Hyalangium ruber: one gene and its partners. The protein of the gene in region 1 interacts with the protein of each later gene in a pairwise test. Links are inferred from orthologs where the notes say so. Each region holds a gene or a part of one and is shown in the gene's direction. Other genes may lie near its edges.

The links.
Region 2: the proteins of SYV04_RS15520 (region 1) and ftsA interact in binary tests that used the Escherichia coli proteins (3 or more experiments, as listed by UniProt). The link is inferred for Hyalangium ruber from one-to-one orthologs.
Region 3: the proteins of SYV04_RS15520 (region 1) and ftsZ interact in binary tests that used the Escherichia coli proteins (3 or more experiments, as listed by UniProt). The link is inferred for Hyalangium ruber from one-to-one orthologs.

Annotation. Positions count from the first base shown.
Region 1 is NZ_JAXIVS010000004.1:797,745-801,984, forward strand. Bases 611-3,441 are described here. They hold SYV04_RS15520 (rod shape-determining protein), read left to right. Parts: upstream 611-1,424; coding sequence 1,425-2,459; downstream 2,460-3,441. Other genes in these bases: SYV04_RS15515 (putative ABC transporter permease), read left to right, coding at 663-1,265; SYV04_RS15525 (tetratricopeptide repeat protein), read right to left, coding at 2,456-3,441. In the rest of the region: SYV04_RS15510 (glycosyltransferase family 2 protein), read left to right, coding at 1-507; more of SYV04_RS15525, read right to left, coding at 3,442-4,240. UniProt on the Escherichia coli protein: Forms membrane-associated dynamic filaments that are essential for cell shape determination. Acts by regulating cell wall synthesis and cell elongation, and thus cell shape.
Region 2 is NZ_JAXIVS010000006.1:404,715-409,076, forward strand. Bases 1,024-3,976 are described here. They hold ftsA (cell division protein FtsA), read left to right. Parts: upstream 1,024-1,860; coding sequence 1,861-3,093; downstream 3,094-3,976. Other genes in these bases: SYV04_RS19795 (cell division protein FtsQ/DivIB), read left to right, coding at 1,024-1,814; SYV04_RS19805 (Ig-like domain-containing protein), read left to right, coding at 3,365-3,976. In the rest of the region: SYV04_RS19790 (D-alanine--D-alanine ligase), read left to right, coding at 1-830; more of SYV04_RS19795, read left to right, coding at 960-1,023; more of SYV04_RS19805, read left to right, coding at 3,977-4,362. UniProt on the Escherichia coli protein: Essential cell division protein that assists in the assembly of the Z ring. May serve as the principal membrane anchor for the Z ring.
Region 3 is NZ_JAXIVS010000006.1:421,788-426,026, forward strand. Bases 627-3,456 are described here. They hold ftsZ (cell division protein FtsZ), read left to right. Parts: upstream 627-1,343; coding sequence 1,344-2,570; downstream 2,571-3,456. Other genes in these bases: SYV04_RS19805 (Ig-like domain-containing protein), read left to right, coding at 627-979; SYV04_RS19815 (hypothetical protein), read right to left, coding at 2,586-2,933; SYV04_RS19820 (acetyl-CoA carboxylase biotin carboxylase subunit), read left to right, coding at 3,118-3,456. Outside these bases: more of SYV04_RS19805, read left to right, coding at 1-626; more of SYV04_RS19820, read left to right, coding at 3,457-4,239. UniProt on the Escherichia coli protein: Essential cell division protein that forms a contractile ring structure (Z ring) at the future cell division site. The regulation of the ring assembly controls the timing and the location of cell division.

The DNA of each region.
Region 1 (4,240 bases):
TTCCAGCCCCAGAACCAGGGCAAGGGCGCGGCGCTGCGGCGGGGCTTCGCCGAGGCCTCCGGCGACATCATCATCGTCCAGGACGCGGACCTGGAGTACGACCCGCGCGACATCCAGCGCGTCATCCAGCCCATCCTCGATGGCGAGGCAGACGTCGTCTTCGGCAGCCGCTTCACCGGCACGCCCCGGCGGGTGCTCTACTTCTGGCACACCGTCATGAACAACGCGCTGACCATGCTCTCCAACATGACCAGCGGGCTGAACCTCACGGACATGGAGACCTGCTACAAGGCCTTCCGCGCCGAGGTGCTGCGCTCCATCACCGTGGAGGAGGAGCGCTTCGGCTTCGAGCCCGAGGTGACGGCCAAGATTGCCCGGGGCAACTGGCGCGTCTACGAGGTGCCCATCAGCTACCACGGGCGCACCTACGAGGAGGGCAAGAAGATCGGCTGGAAGGACGGAGTACGCGCCCTCTACGTCATCGCCAAGTACGCCCTGAAGCGCTAGGGCCTGTTCATTGCCCGACAGCGTTTCCCGAGCCTGTCGCCCCTCGGACACCGTAACGGGGCGGAGGCGGTCCCCAATCGCGCGCTGGGGAACACCCCCTCATTGGACCGGAGGGTAGGCCTGACCGTTGGGGGGGGGATTCTTACCTTCTGAGGGTGATCGCCAGATTCCTTCTCTACGGGTGTGCGGGCTGGGTGCTCGAGGTGTGCTTCACCGGCGCGCATGCCGCCCTCCTCCACAAGGACAGCCATGGTACGGCGAAGACGTACCTGTGGATGCACCCCATCTATGGCGCCACGGCGCTGAGCATGGAGTTCCTCCATGACCGGCTGCGCTTCCTGCCCCGCCCGATACGGGCCCTTGCCTACACCGCCGTCATCTTCGGGGCCGAGTACGCCACCGGCTGGCTGCTGCGCCGGGCACTCGGCCGCTGCCCCTGGGACTACGAAAAGCGAGGCTGGAGCGTGAAGGGGCTCGTGCGCCTGGACTACTTCCCCTTCTGGTACGCCGCCGGACTGGCCTTCGAGCCGGTACGCGAAGCCCTGCTGCGCGTCACCAGCGAGGCCCTGCGGCAGACGCCCGAGTTCCGCCACGCCGTGGAGAACGGGGAGGTGTTACCGCCCCCCCACGCCGGCTCCACCGAGGTGGAGGCGGGTGCTACGGCTGCAACCTTCCAGGGAGCCCTGACGGCCGAGCGGGCGGAGCCCCGGGAGGATGTACCCCTGGGGGCGGACGCCCTGCCCTCTCCGGTGGGCTGAGGGCCCTTCCCTGGCCGAGTGCTCTCCAGCCCACGTCTCGACACGAGAGGTGGCTTTTCTTTCAGCACCGCGCGCCACGTAGTAATACCTTCACTGCGCTCGCGGTGTTTGTTCACCCTGGGGAAATTCCGCCGCCGTCCTGAAAGTTCCCGCCCCCGTATGTTCGACTGGCTTCACACCCTCTTCTCGCGTGACCTGGCAATCGACCTGGGCACGGCGAACACGCTCATCTACATCCGCGGCCAGGGCATCGTCTCGAACGAACCCTCGGTGGTGGCCGTGCAGCAGGACGCACGCGGTGGCAAGAAGGTGCTCGCCGTGGGCAAGGAGGCCAAGGAGATGCTCGGGAGAACCCCGGGCAACATCGTGGCCATCCGCCCCATGAAGGACGGCGTCATCGCCGACTTCGAAATTACCGCGGCGATGCTGCGCTACTTCATCCAGAGCGCCCACAACCGCAAGACGCTCGTCAACCCGCGCATCATCATCGGCATCCCCTCGGGGATTACCGAGGTGGAGCGCCGGGCGGTGCGCGAGGCGGCGGCCAACGCGGGCGCCCGCGAGGTCTACCTCATCGAGCAGCCCATGGCGGCGGCGATTGGCGCGGGGCTTCCGGTGACGGAGCCCAGCGGCAACATGATCGTCGACATCGGCGGTGGCACCTCCGACGTGGCGGTCATCAGCCTGGCCGGCATCGTCTTCGCCAAGAGCGTGCGCATCGGCGGCGACAAGCTGGACGAGGCGATCATCCAGTACGTCAAGCGCAAGTACAACCTGCTCATCGGTGAGCGCACGGCCGAGGCCATCAAGATGGGCATCGGCACGGCGTACCCGACCGACGAGGTCATGACCATGGAGATCAAGGGTCGCGACCTGGTGGCGGGCGTGCCGCGCACGCTGACGGTGAGCAGCGACGAGGTGCGCGACGCGCTGGCCGAGCCCGTCAACGGCATCGTCGAGGCGGTGAAGCTGACGCTGGAGCGCACGCCGCCGGAGCTCGCCGGTGACATCGCCGACCGCGGAATCGTGCTCGCGGGCGGTGGCGCGCTGCTGAAGAACCTGGACACGCTGCTGCGCGAGGAGACGGGCCTGCCGGTGTTCCTGGCGGAGGACCCGCTGTCGGCGGTGGTGATTGGCGCGGGCAAGGCGCTGGAGTCGCTCGACATCCTGCGCCAGGTCACCCAGCCGGCCTAAGGCACGCTCCACGGCCGGGGAAGCCGAGGCTGAGGCCCGTCGACGGGCTTCACGTCTCGGTACTCGGGCTCCACGTAGTCGGGGTCGAGCGCGCGGCGGGCGAAGCCACCGAGCCCGTCTGTCCAGCGCGCATAGGCCCGCTCGATGAAGGCGTCCTTGTCGACGGCGCGAGCGCGCACCAGGTAGGCGACGGCGAGCAGGTCCGGCGGCAGCATCGGAAAGCGGGGCTGCACCTCGCCCGAGCGCACATAGGCCTCGAGCGGCTTGCGGGCCTTCATGAGCGCGAAGTGCGTTCCGAAGAGGCGCTCCGCGGCCTGGGTGTCCCCCTGTCGCGTGAGCTCCAGGGCGAGGATCGCTGCGGCCTCCAGGGGCAGGCGGTTGAGCACGCCGTCCTTGGCCGAGGAGACCTGAGCCGCGGCCTTCTCCGCGTTGCCGAGGATGAGGAAGGCGAGCCAGAGGGACTCCCGCTCCGTGACGTTGCCCGTGAAGTTCAGCTCCTCGTCCTTCAAGGTGCGGAAGCCAGTCATGAGCGTGAAGCGCAACTGAGCTGCCGGCGACTCCATGAACTCGGCGGGGAGGAGGGGGTCCGTGATGTACGGCGTGCGGTCCGGTCCCGCGAGGCGGGCCAGTCGACCCGCGAGCACCGCCAGCTCCCAGGAGCGCCGTGGCCGGGCCGTGGCCTCCACATACCGCTGCACGGCACGGGAAGCCTCCCCCACCCGCTTGAGGGCGATGAGGGCGCGCACACGCAGCTCCAGGTCCTCCACGGACTCGGGCGCCTTGACGAGCGCCTCATCGAGCAGCTCCAGCGCTCGCTGCGGGTAGCCATCCGCGAGACGGAGGCGGGCCATCGCGCGCTGGGCCTCGAATGAATCGGGAAAGCGCTCCAGGACGCGCGCGTAGGCCTCGCGCTGTTCCTCCGGCCGACGGGAGCGCGCTTGCACCAGGGCCCGCCCGACGGAGGCGTCCGGAGCCGCTTTGTCCATCGAGACGTAGGCTCCGGTCGTCTCATGTCCCAGCAGGCCATAGACGTCTTGGAAGAGCTCATGGGCGGCGCGGTCGTCCGGGTAGCGAGAGATGAGCCGCTGGGCGAACTCCAGCGCCTTCGACGGGTTGTACCGCATGAGCCAGTGCGCGGCCGCCTCGCGAGCCCGGAGCGAGGTGGGGTCCGCCAGGGCGATGCTCTGGGCCAGCTCTCCGGCGGCCTGCAAGCGCCCGGCATCGGCGTGCTCCTGGACGGTCTCCTCCCAGTTGAGCCGTTCCTTCCACATCATGTCGTCGGGGCCCAGGGCTCCGGCGCGAAAATCCACCCGGCGCGGGGGGGTGTACTCGGCCGCGTCGTCCACCATGAACGAGGCCGCGCCCAGCACGTTGTAGAAGTTGCGCTGCTCCGCCCTCAGGGAGAACTCCTCGAAGGGCTTCGTCTCTCCGGGCCAGCGCGCTTCGAACTTGTGGGGCCCGCTGAGGCTCCGCAGGGAGATGGTCAGTTGGCTGCCGGGCGCCACTTGGAAGGTCCGCCGCCCATCCACGGACACCTCCACGGGCCGGGACAGCCCATTGATGAGGGACACCTCCCGCGTGATGAAGGGCATGGCGATGCCCGCGAGGCACACCAGCCCCACGGCGCCCAGCGCCACCTTGGATACCCACTGCCGGACCCTGAAGCGCGCGGAGGTGGGGACGCGCCCCAGCACCTCGACGTTCCCCTCGCTGTCGCGCCGTACGAGGTGCTGACTCAAGGGCCAGACCGCCACGCCGAGCACGCGTACGGCGCGGGTGGC
Region 2 (4,362 bases), on another replicon or contig:
TGCGCTCGCTCGGGTATGACGTGGTGGACGTCGACGTGGGCAAGGACCTGCCCGCGAAGCTCGCGGCCGAGAAGGTGGAGGTGGCCTGGCTGGCGCTCCACGGCCGCTACGGCGAGGACGGCTGCATCCAGGGCCTGCTCGAGTCCCTCTTCGTTCCCTACACCGGCAGCGGTGTGCTCGCCTCGGCGCTGGGCATGGAGAAGGTCTTCGCCAAGCAGATGTTCACCACCCACGGCATCCCCACGCCTCCTTATAAGGTGTTCACCGAGGCCCAGGCCGCCCGTGCGGCGGTCGACTCCCTGCCGTTCCCGTTCCCGGTGGTCGTGAAGCCCAGCCGCGAGGGCAGCAGCGTGGGCGTTCACGTCTGCAAGACGAAGGAGGCCTACCTGGCCGCCGTGGATGACGCCTCCAAGTACGCGGGCTTCCTCCTCGTCGAGCGCTTCATCAAGGGGCGCGAGGTGCAGGGCGCCGTGCTGGATGACGAGGCCCTGGGCGTCATCGAAGTGGTCGTCGCGCGGGAGTTCTACGACCAGGAGGCCAAGTACAAGGCCGGAAGTGGAACGCAGTATCTCTTCCCAGCACCCCTGCCCGCAGATCAGTATGCGCGGGTGAACGAGGTGTGCCTCGGCGCCCACAAGGCGCTGGGGTGCCGAGGGGCGTCGCGCTCCGACGTCATCGTCACCGAGGGAGGAGAAGTATTCGTGCTGGAGACCAACACGTTGCCGGGCATGACCGAGACCAGCCTGCTGCCGAAGATCGCCGCGGGGCGGGGTATCGACTTCCCAACGTTGTGCGAGCGGATTCTCCTCGGGGCCGCGCTCAAGGCCTGAGCAGCGCCAACCGCCCGATTTTCCTCCCACCCCTGGGGTTTTCCCCCAGCCCGGCAGATACAGCGACGTACCTGTAGCCAAAAACTGGCGCGGCGATCCAACCGCGCGCAGCATGCGGACCTCTTTTCCATGGCCTTTGGCAAGTCCCGAAATCGCCGCCGTCAGGACACCGCCCAGAAGAAGGACGCGGTGAAGGGCGCCGTGCGCACGCACGGGGCCTCGGTGGGCAAGGGGCTGTTGGCGGCGGTGCTGACCGCCGGGCTGGTGTGGGGTGGGGTGGAAGTGCGCAGCTGGGCGCTGTCGTCTCCGCGCTTCCAGCTTCAGGAGGTGAGCTTCACCGGCCTGTCGCGCGCCTCGCGCGCGGAGCTGGTGCGCCTGTCCGGCCTGGCGCCGGGACAGAACCTGTTCGCCATGGACGTGGCGACGCTCGAGCGGGCCATGCTCCAGCACCCGTGGGTGCGGGGCGTGGAGGTGACGCGGCACTTCCCGGCCACCGTCTCGGTGCAGGTGGTGGAGCACGCGCCGGCGGCGCTGGTGGTGCTGGGGGATTTGTACGTGCTGGACGATGAGGGCGAGCCCTTCAAGCGGGTGACTCCGGGCGATGGGTTGGACCTGCCGCTCGTCACCGGCGTGGAGCGCGACGCCTACGTGAAGGATCCCGACGGGGTGCGCGAGCGGATGCGCGCGGCGCTGGCGGTGGCGCACTCCTACGCGGCGCTCAAGCCGGGCCGCCACGAGCGGCTGTCCGAGGTGCGGCTGGAGGGCGCGGCGCTGGCGCTGGTGACGATGGCGGGGCAGGAAGTGCGGATGGGCGAGGGGGATGCGGACGCCAAGCTCTCGCGGCTGGCGCGCGTGCGGCGCGAGCTGAGCACGCGGGGACTGAGCGCGGATGTGATTCACCTGGACAACCGGGCTCGGCCCGGCTGGGTGGCAGTGAAGCTTTCGAACTCCGCCTCCGAGAGGAGCGGGGTCTCGACGCGGTAAGGGCACGCCCTTTCACGAGAGTGGGGGCACCGGGGAGGCAGTGGTCATGGCGAAGCAGAAGTCTGGGGAGATCATCGTCGGCCTCGACATCGGCACGACGAAGATCTGCGCGATCGTCGGGGAGCTCACCGACAGCGGCATCGACATCATCGGGATCGGCACCCACCCCTCCAAGGGATTGCGCAAGGGCGTCGTGGTCAACATCGAGGCGACCGTGGCCTCCATCCGCCGCGCGGTGGAGGAGGCCGAGCTGATGGCCGGCGCGGAGATCTCCCACGTGTACACCGGCATCGCCGGTGGCCACATCAAGGGCTTCAACTCCCAGGGCATCGTCGCGGTGAAGGACAAGGAGGTCCGCGAGGCGGACATCGCCCGCGTCATCGACGCGGCCAAGGCGGTGGCCATTCCCCTGGACCGCGAGGTGATTCACGTCCTGCCCCAGGAGTTCATCATCGACGACCAGGGCGGAATCAAAGAGCCGCTCGGCATGGCGGGCGTGCGCCTGGAGGCCAAGGTCCACATCGTCACGGGCGCCGTCTCCAGCGCGCAGAACATCGTGAAGTGCGCCAACCGCACCGGCCTCAACGTCTCCGACATCGTCCTGCAGCCGCTGGCCTCCGCCGAGGCGGTGCTGGGCGAGGAGGAGAAGGAGCTGGGCGTGTGCCTGGTGGACATCGGCGGCGGCACCACCGACATCGCCATCTTCGTGGGCGGCTCCATCGTCCACACCGCCGTCATCGCCCTGGGCGGCAACAACCTCACCAGTGACATCGCCATCGGCCTGCGCACCCCGGCGCACGAGGCAGAGCGCATCAAGCAGAAGTTCGGGTGCGCGCTCTCTTCCATGGTGAACAAGGATGAGACCATCGAGGTGCCGAGCGTGGGCGGCCGCCAGCCGCGCGTGCTCGGCCGGCAGATCCTCTGCGAGATCCTCGAGCCGCGCGTGGAGGAGATCTTCCAGCTCGTCCACCGCGAGATCCAGAAGTGCGGCTACGAGGATCTGCTCGCCTCGGGCGTGGTGATCACCGGTGGCTCGACGCTGCTGGCGGGCATGCCGGAGCTGGCCGAAGAGGTGCTCGGACTGCCAGTGCGCCGCGGTATGCCTCGCGGTATCGGCGGCCTGGTAGACGTGGTGAAGAGCCCCATGTACGCGACCGGCGTGGGCCTGGTCGTCTACGGCGCTCGCCACCTCGACCGCCGCATGTTCCGGATTCGCGAAGAGAACGTGTACAAGAAGGTCAAAGGCCGCATGCGTGAGTGGCTGGAGGAAATTTTCTAGTCCCGCTGCGCACCAAAACCCGGAAGTCAAGAAGAGGGATCCCCAAGTGGGATCCCTCTTTTTTTTGATCAACATTTCCCGAGTACAATCTTTGACGAAACGCTTCAGGTAGGAAGCTCTCATCCCACTTCCTACGTCGGTACCCATCTTCGATCGACTTCGGATACGAGCAGGCCAGTCGGGGACGCTCCATCCGGTCTTGGTACATCCAACTATGACGGTTTCCCTCACGTCTCCTCTTCGCTCCACTCACCGCCGCGTACTGGCGTCCGTGCTCCTGCTGGGAGTGCTGGGCATCGCCTGCGGCCAGGAGCCTCAGAACCCTGGTGCCGCCGCCGAGCAGCAGGAGGCACAGCCCGCTGCTCGCGCGGACACGTTGAAGGGCGCCTGGCTGGTGGCGCCGGACAAGAACGTGGCGTGGATGGTGGCGCCGGACGCGAACCTCCAGTTGGAGATCACCGAGTCGGCCGATCCGATCGTGGAGGGCGCGAACGTCACCTACAGCCTCAACATCGTGAACCTGGGGCCGAACGCGGCGACCAGCCCGTCGGTGGCGGTGAACCTGCCCGCCGGCTCGTTCTTCGGCAACGTCGATGCGGGGGGCTGGAACTGCAGCACCCCGGGGAACATCTACGTCTGGACCTGCACGCTGTCGTCGCTGGCGGTGAACGTCCCGCAGCTCATCAAGTTCACCATGCAGGCGCCCTTCCAGGACGACGTGCTGCTCAGCATGAACGCCACGATCTCCTCGCAGACGACGGACCCCATTCCGGGCAACAACACCGACGCGGAGGAGACGGTCGTCGGCGCGAACGATGCGCCGGTGAACACGTCGCCCATGACGCAGTCGACCCCCGAGGACGTGCCGATCATCTTCTCGACCGCCAACGGCAACCGCGTCTTCACCGCCGACCCCGATGTCTTCAATCGCAAGTTGCGGACGACCGTGCAGATCACCGGGGGAACCGCCCGCGGCACGCTGACGCTCAGCCGGACCACGGGACTGACGTTCCTGAATGGCGACGGCACCAACGATCCTTCTCAGCAGTTCGAGGCAACGCTGGCCGATACCAACGCCGCGCTGGAGGGAATGCGCTTCACTCCGGCCCAGGACTACTACGGCAACACGTCCATGGTCTTCTCGGTGTTGGACCTGGGCAACAGCGGTCTGGGAGGCGTCAAGACGGCCACTCGGTTCACCGAGATCAACGTCACGCCCAACGTGCCGGATCCGCCGAACGCGAACGATGACACCTTCGCGGTGCCCGG
Region 3 (4,239 bases), on another replicon or contig:
GGATGCGCTCTCCGCGCACCTGGGCGGCGGCCGGGGCCTCAGCAGCGGTTATGGCTCGCCGGGCTTCCGCGCCTTCGCGGGGGTGACCTGGGTGGCTCCGGGAGGAAGCTCCCAGGCCGCTCCCAAGGTCGAGCCGAAGCCCGAGGCCCCGCCGCAGCCCAAGGCGCCGGTGGACACGGACGGCGATGGGCTCCCGGACGACAAGGACCTCTGCCCTCAGGAGGCCGAGGACAAGGACGGCTTCGAGGACGAGAACGGCTGTCCCGACCCGGACAATGACAAGGACGGCCTGTTGGACGCGGCGGACGCGTGCGTGAACGAGCCGGAGACGAAGAACGGCTACGAGGACGCGGACGGCTGCCCCGACACGGTCCCGGACACGGACGGTGATGGGCTCACGGACGACAAGGACCGCTGCCCGCGCGAGCCCGAGGACAAGGATGGCTTCGAGGACGAGGACGGTTGCGCCGATCCGGACAACGACCGGGACGGTGTCGCCGACGCGGCCGACAAGTGCCCCAACGAGCCGGAGACCATCAACGGCGTGAAGGACGAGGACGGCTGCCCGGACAAGGGCAAGGTGAAGGTGCTCGTCGAGGGCGAGAAGGTCGTCATCCTCGAGAAGGTCTTCTTCGCCAACAGCAAGGCCACCATCCTCCCGAAGTCCTTCCCCCTGCTGAAGCAGGTGGCGCAGGTGCTGCGCGCCAACCCGCAGATCGAGAAGCTGCGGGTGGAGGGGCACACCGACGACAAGGGCGATGACGGGCAGAACCTGACCCTCTCCAAGAGCCGCGCGGAGGCCGTGCGCGAGCGCCTCATCCTGGAGGGCATCGAGGCGGACCGCCTGGAGGCGGTGGGCTTCGGCGAGGCCCGCCCGATCGCCAGCAACAAGACCGCCAAGGGCCGCGAGGACAACCGCCGCGTCGAGTTCTCCGTCACCAAGATCAAGGCCAAGGAGGTCGAGGTCGAGCAGCCCTGATGGACTCAGCTCACAGGGGAATGTCAGACCCCTGACCGAGACTGTCTTCGCCGACCGCCCTGCGGTTCGCGCTTCGGGGTGGATCTCCGGGGCGCTGCCGTCAGGGCGGTCGCGTTCCGGGGGCAGGGCAGGTGTCGCGCCGGGCTGAGATGAAGTCGCGATCCTGAGTCAAGATGGCGCGTGGGATCTCCGCGCCATACGGAGCAGATGTTCAGGTCGCGCGTAAGTCCCTGTCAGGACTCGGGGCTACAACGTCGTGCTACAGGCGAGTAGCGGAATACTTGCCAAAGATCCCGACTTGCTGATGATTGGTGGCCTTGGCGAACGCGTGCGGCGGTGCGCGCTTTCCGCCGAAAGGATCACCATGGACCAGTTCGAGCAGAACAAGCAGGCCGCGAAGATCCGTGTTGTTGGCGTGGGCGGGGCGGGGTGCAACGCGGTCAACACGATGATCATGGCCAAGCTGGAACGGGTCGACTTCATCGCCGCCAACACCGACGTCCAGGCGCTGGCCGCCAACAACGCTCCGACGCGGCTGCAGCTCGGACAGACGCTGACCAAGGGCCTGGGCGCGGGCGCCAACCCGGAGATGGGTCGCGAGGCCGCCCTGGAGTCCAAGGAGCAGATCGCCGCCGTGCTCGAGGGCGCGGACATGGTGTTCGTCACCGCCGGTATGGGCGGTGGCACCGGCACGGGGGCCGCCCCCATCATCGCCGACATCGCCAAGAGCCTGGGTTGCCTCACGGTGGGCGTGGTGACCAAGCCCTTCCTGTTCGAGGGCAACAAGCGCCGCAAGCAGGCCGAGCAGGGCCTCGTGGAGCTCAAGGCCGCGGTGGACACCCTCATCACCATCCCCAACCAGCGGCTGCTGACGCTCTCCACCGAGCCCATGCCGCTCCTGGAGACGTTCAAGCGCGCCGATGAGGTGCTGCTCAACGCCGTTCAGGGCATCTCGGACCTCATCCAGTACCACGGCTACATCAACGTGGACTTCGCGGATGTGAAGACCATCATGAGCGACAAGGGCCTGGCGCTCATGGGCACCGGCCGCTCCTCGGGCAACCAGCGCGCGCTCAACGCCATGCAGCAGGCCATCTCCAGCCCGCTGCTGGAGGACATCTCCATCGACGGCGCCACCGGCCTGCTCATCAATATTACTGGCGGCCGCGACATGACCCTGCAGGAGGTCAACGAGGCCCTCACGCTGGTGCATGACGCCGCCGACGGCGAGGCGGAGATCATCTTCGGCTCGCTCATCGACGAGGACATCAAGGACGAGGTGAAGATCACCATCATCGCCACGGGCTTCGTCCACCGCGAGGCGGCGCGTCAGCAGGCCCGTTCGGTGGCGGTAACGCCCACGCCGGTGCCGCTCGTCACCCGCCCGGCGCCCTCGGTGCTCAGCGCCGCCCGCGAGGAAGTGGCCAGCCTGGTCCCCGCCAAGGCCGGCAGCCGCTCCATGTCCTCCACGGAGAACAAGGCCCTCAGCACCCGCACGGCGGTGGTGAAGGACGCGGCGCTGCCGCTGGACGAGGATCAGTTCGACATCCCCACCTTCCTGCGTCGGCAGGGGCAGACGGAGATGCCGTAAGGGAGTAGGGCTGCGCTAGCCGCGGGGGAGGCGGGCCACGCTCGCCTCATCCCGGCCGGAGAGCGCGTCACTGCGCGAGAAGAGGGTGTCGAGCTCCTCGTACACCTCTTCGATGCGCTCGGGCAGGCGCGGGGGAGGCACCACGCCCTCACCGGCCAGCAGGTCCACCAGGGTGGTGGCGCGCTGCAGCAACTGCCGCGCCTTGAGCAGGGCTCGGCCCATCTGCGTGCCTTGCGGCGAGAAGAGCGTACCGCCCTGGTAGAGAGTCTCCAGCGCCACGCGGTTGGCCGCCATGCGGTCCGCCAGCCGAGCGCGGTACAGCTCCAGCCGCCGCTCGCGCCGAGCACCCAGGAGATCCAGCACCGTTCCCGCACCTGTGTCGTTCTGCTTCACGGGGCGCAAGGTACGCCAGGGCCGAGGGCCGCCGCAACGGTGCGACGGAGCTGTGCGGGCCTGTACGAAGGTGTGACGAGCCCTCGCCTGCTCGCTTGTCAGGCCTGGGGGCGGGGATTAGGTTGGCCGGCCTTCCGAGCCCAGGGTGCCAGCCATGTTCAAGAAGCTGCTCATCGCCAACCGGGGTGAGATCTCCCGCCGAATCGGTGCCGTGGCCCGAGGCATGGGGATCTCCACCGTCGCCATCTACTCCGACGCCGACGCGGAGCTGCCCTTCGTGAAGGAGGCGGACGAGGCGGTGCGCATCGGCCCCGCGCCCGCCAAGGACAGCTACCTGAACATCCCCGCCATCCTCGAGGCGGCGAAGAAGACGGGCGCCGAGGCGGTACACCCCGGCTACGGCTTCGTCTCGGAGAACGCCGAGTTCGCCACCGCGTGCAAGGAGGCCGGCATCGTCTTCGTGGGCCCTCCGCCCGAGGCCATGCTGCGGATGAAGGACAAGAGCCAGGCGCGCAAGCTGGTGGCGGCCGCGGGCGTGCCCGTGGTGCCCGGCAGCGAGGACGTGGTGCCGGACGTGCAGAGCGCGCTCGCGGGCGCCGAGCGCATCGGCTACCCGGTGCTCTGCAAGGCGGCGGGCGGCGGCGGTGGCATCGGCATGGCCGCGGCGAAGGATCCGGCCGAGCTGGAGAAGGTCTACCGCCAGTGTACGGACCGGGCGAAGGCAGCCTTCGGCCGCGAGGGCGTCTACCTGGAGCGCTACTTCCCGGCGCCGCGTCACATCGAGGTGCAGATCCTCGGCGACCACCACGGCCACCTCATCCACTGCCTGGAGCGCGAGTGCTCCATCCAGCGGCGCCACCAGAAGGTGGTGGAGGAGGCGCCCTCGCCGCTGTTCGCGGGCGGCAAGAACGCGGAGCTGACCGAGAAGCTGTTCACCGCGGCGGTGACAGCGGCCAAGGCGTTCGGCTACGCCAACGCCGGCACGGTGGAGTTCCTCTACTCTGAGGGCAACGTCTACTTCATCGAGATGAACGCCCGGCTCCAGGTGGAGCACCCGGTGACGGAGCTGACCACGGGGCTGGACCTGATCGGCTGGCAGCTGCGCATCGCCTCCGGAGAGCGCCTCACGGTGCGCCAGGAGGACGTGAAGCGGCGCGGGGCGGCGCTCGAGTTCCGCATCTACGCGGAGGATCCGGTGAAGTTCTTCCCGTCCCCAGGGCCGCTCAAGGTGTTCGTGCCGCCCACGGGCGAGGGTGTGCGCCTGGACTCGGGCTAC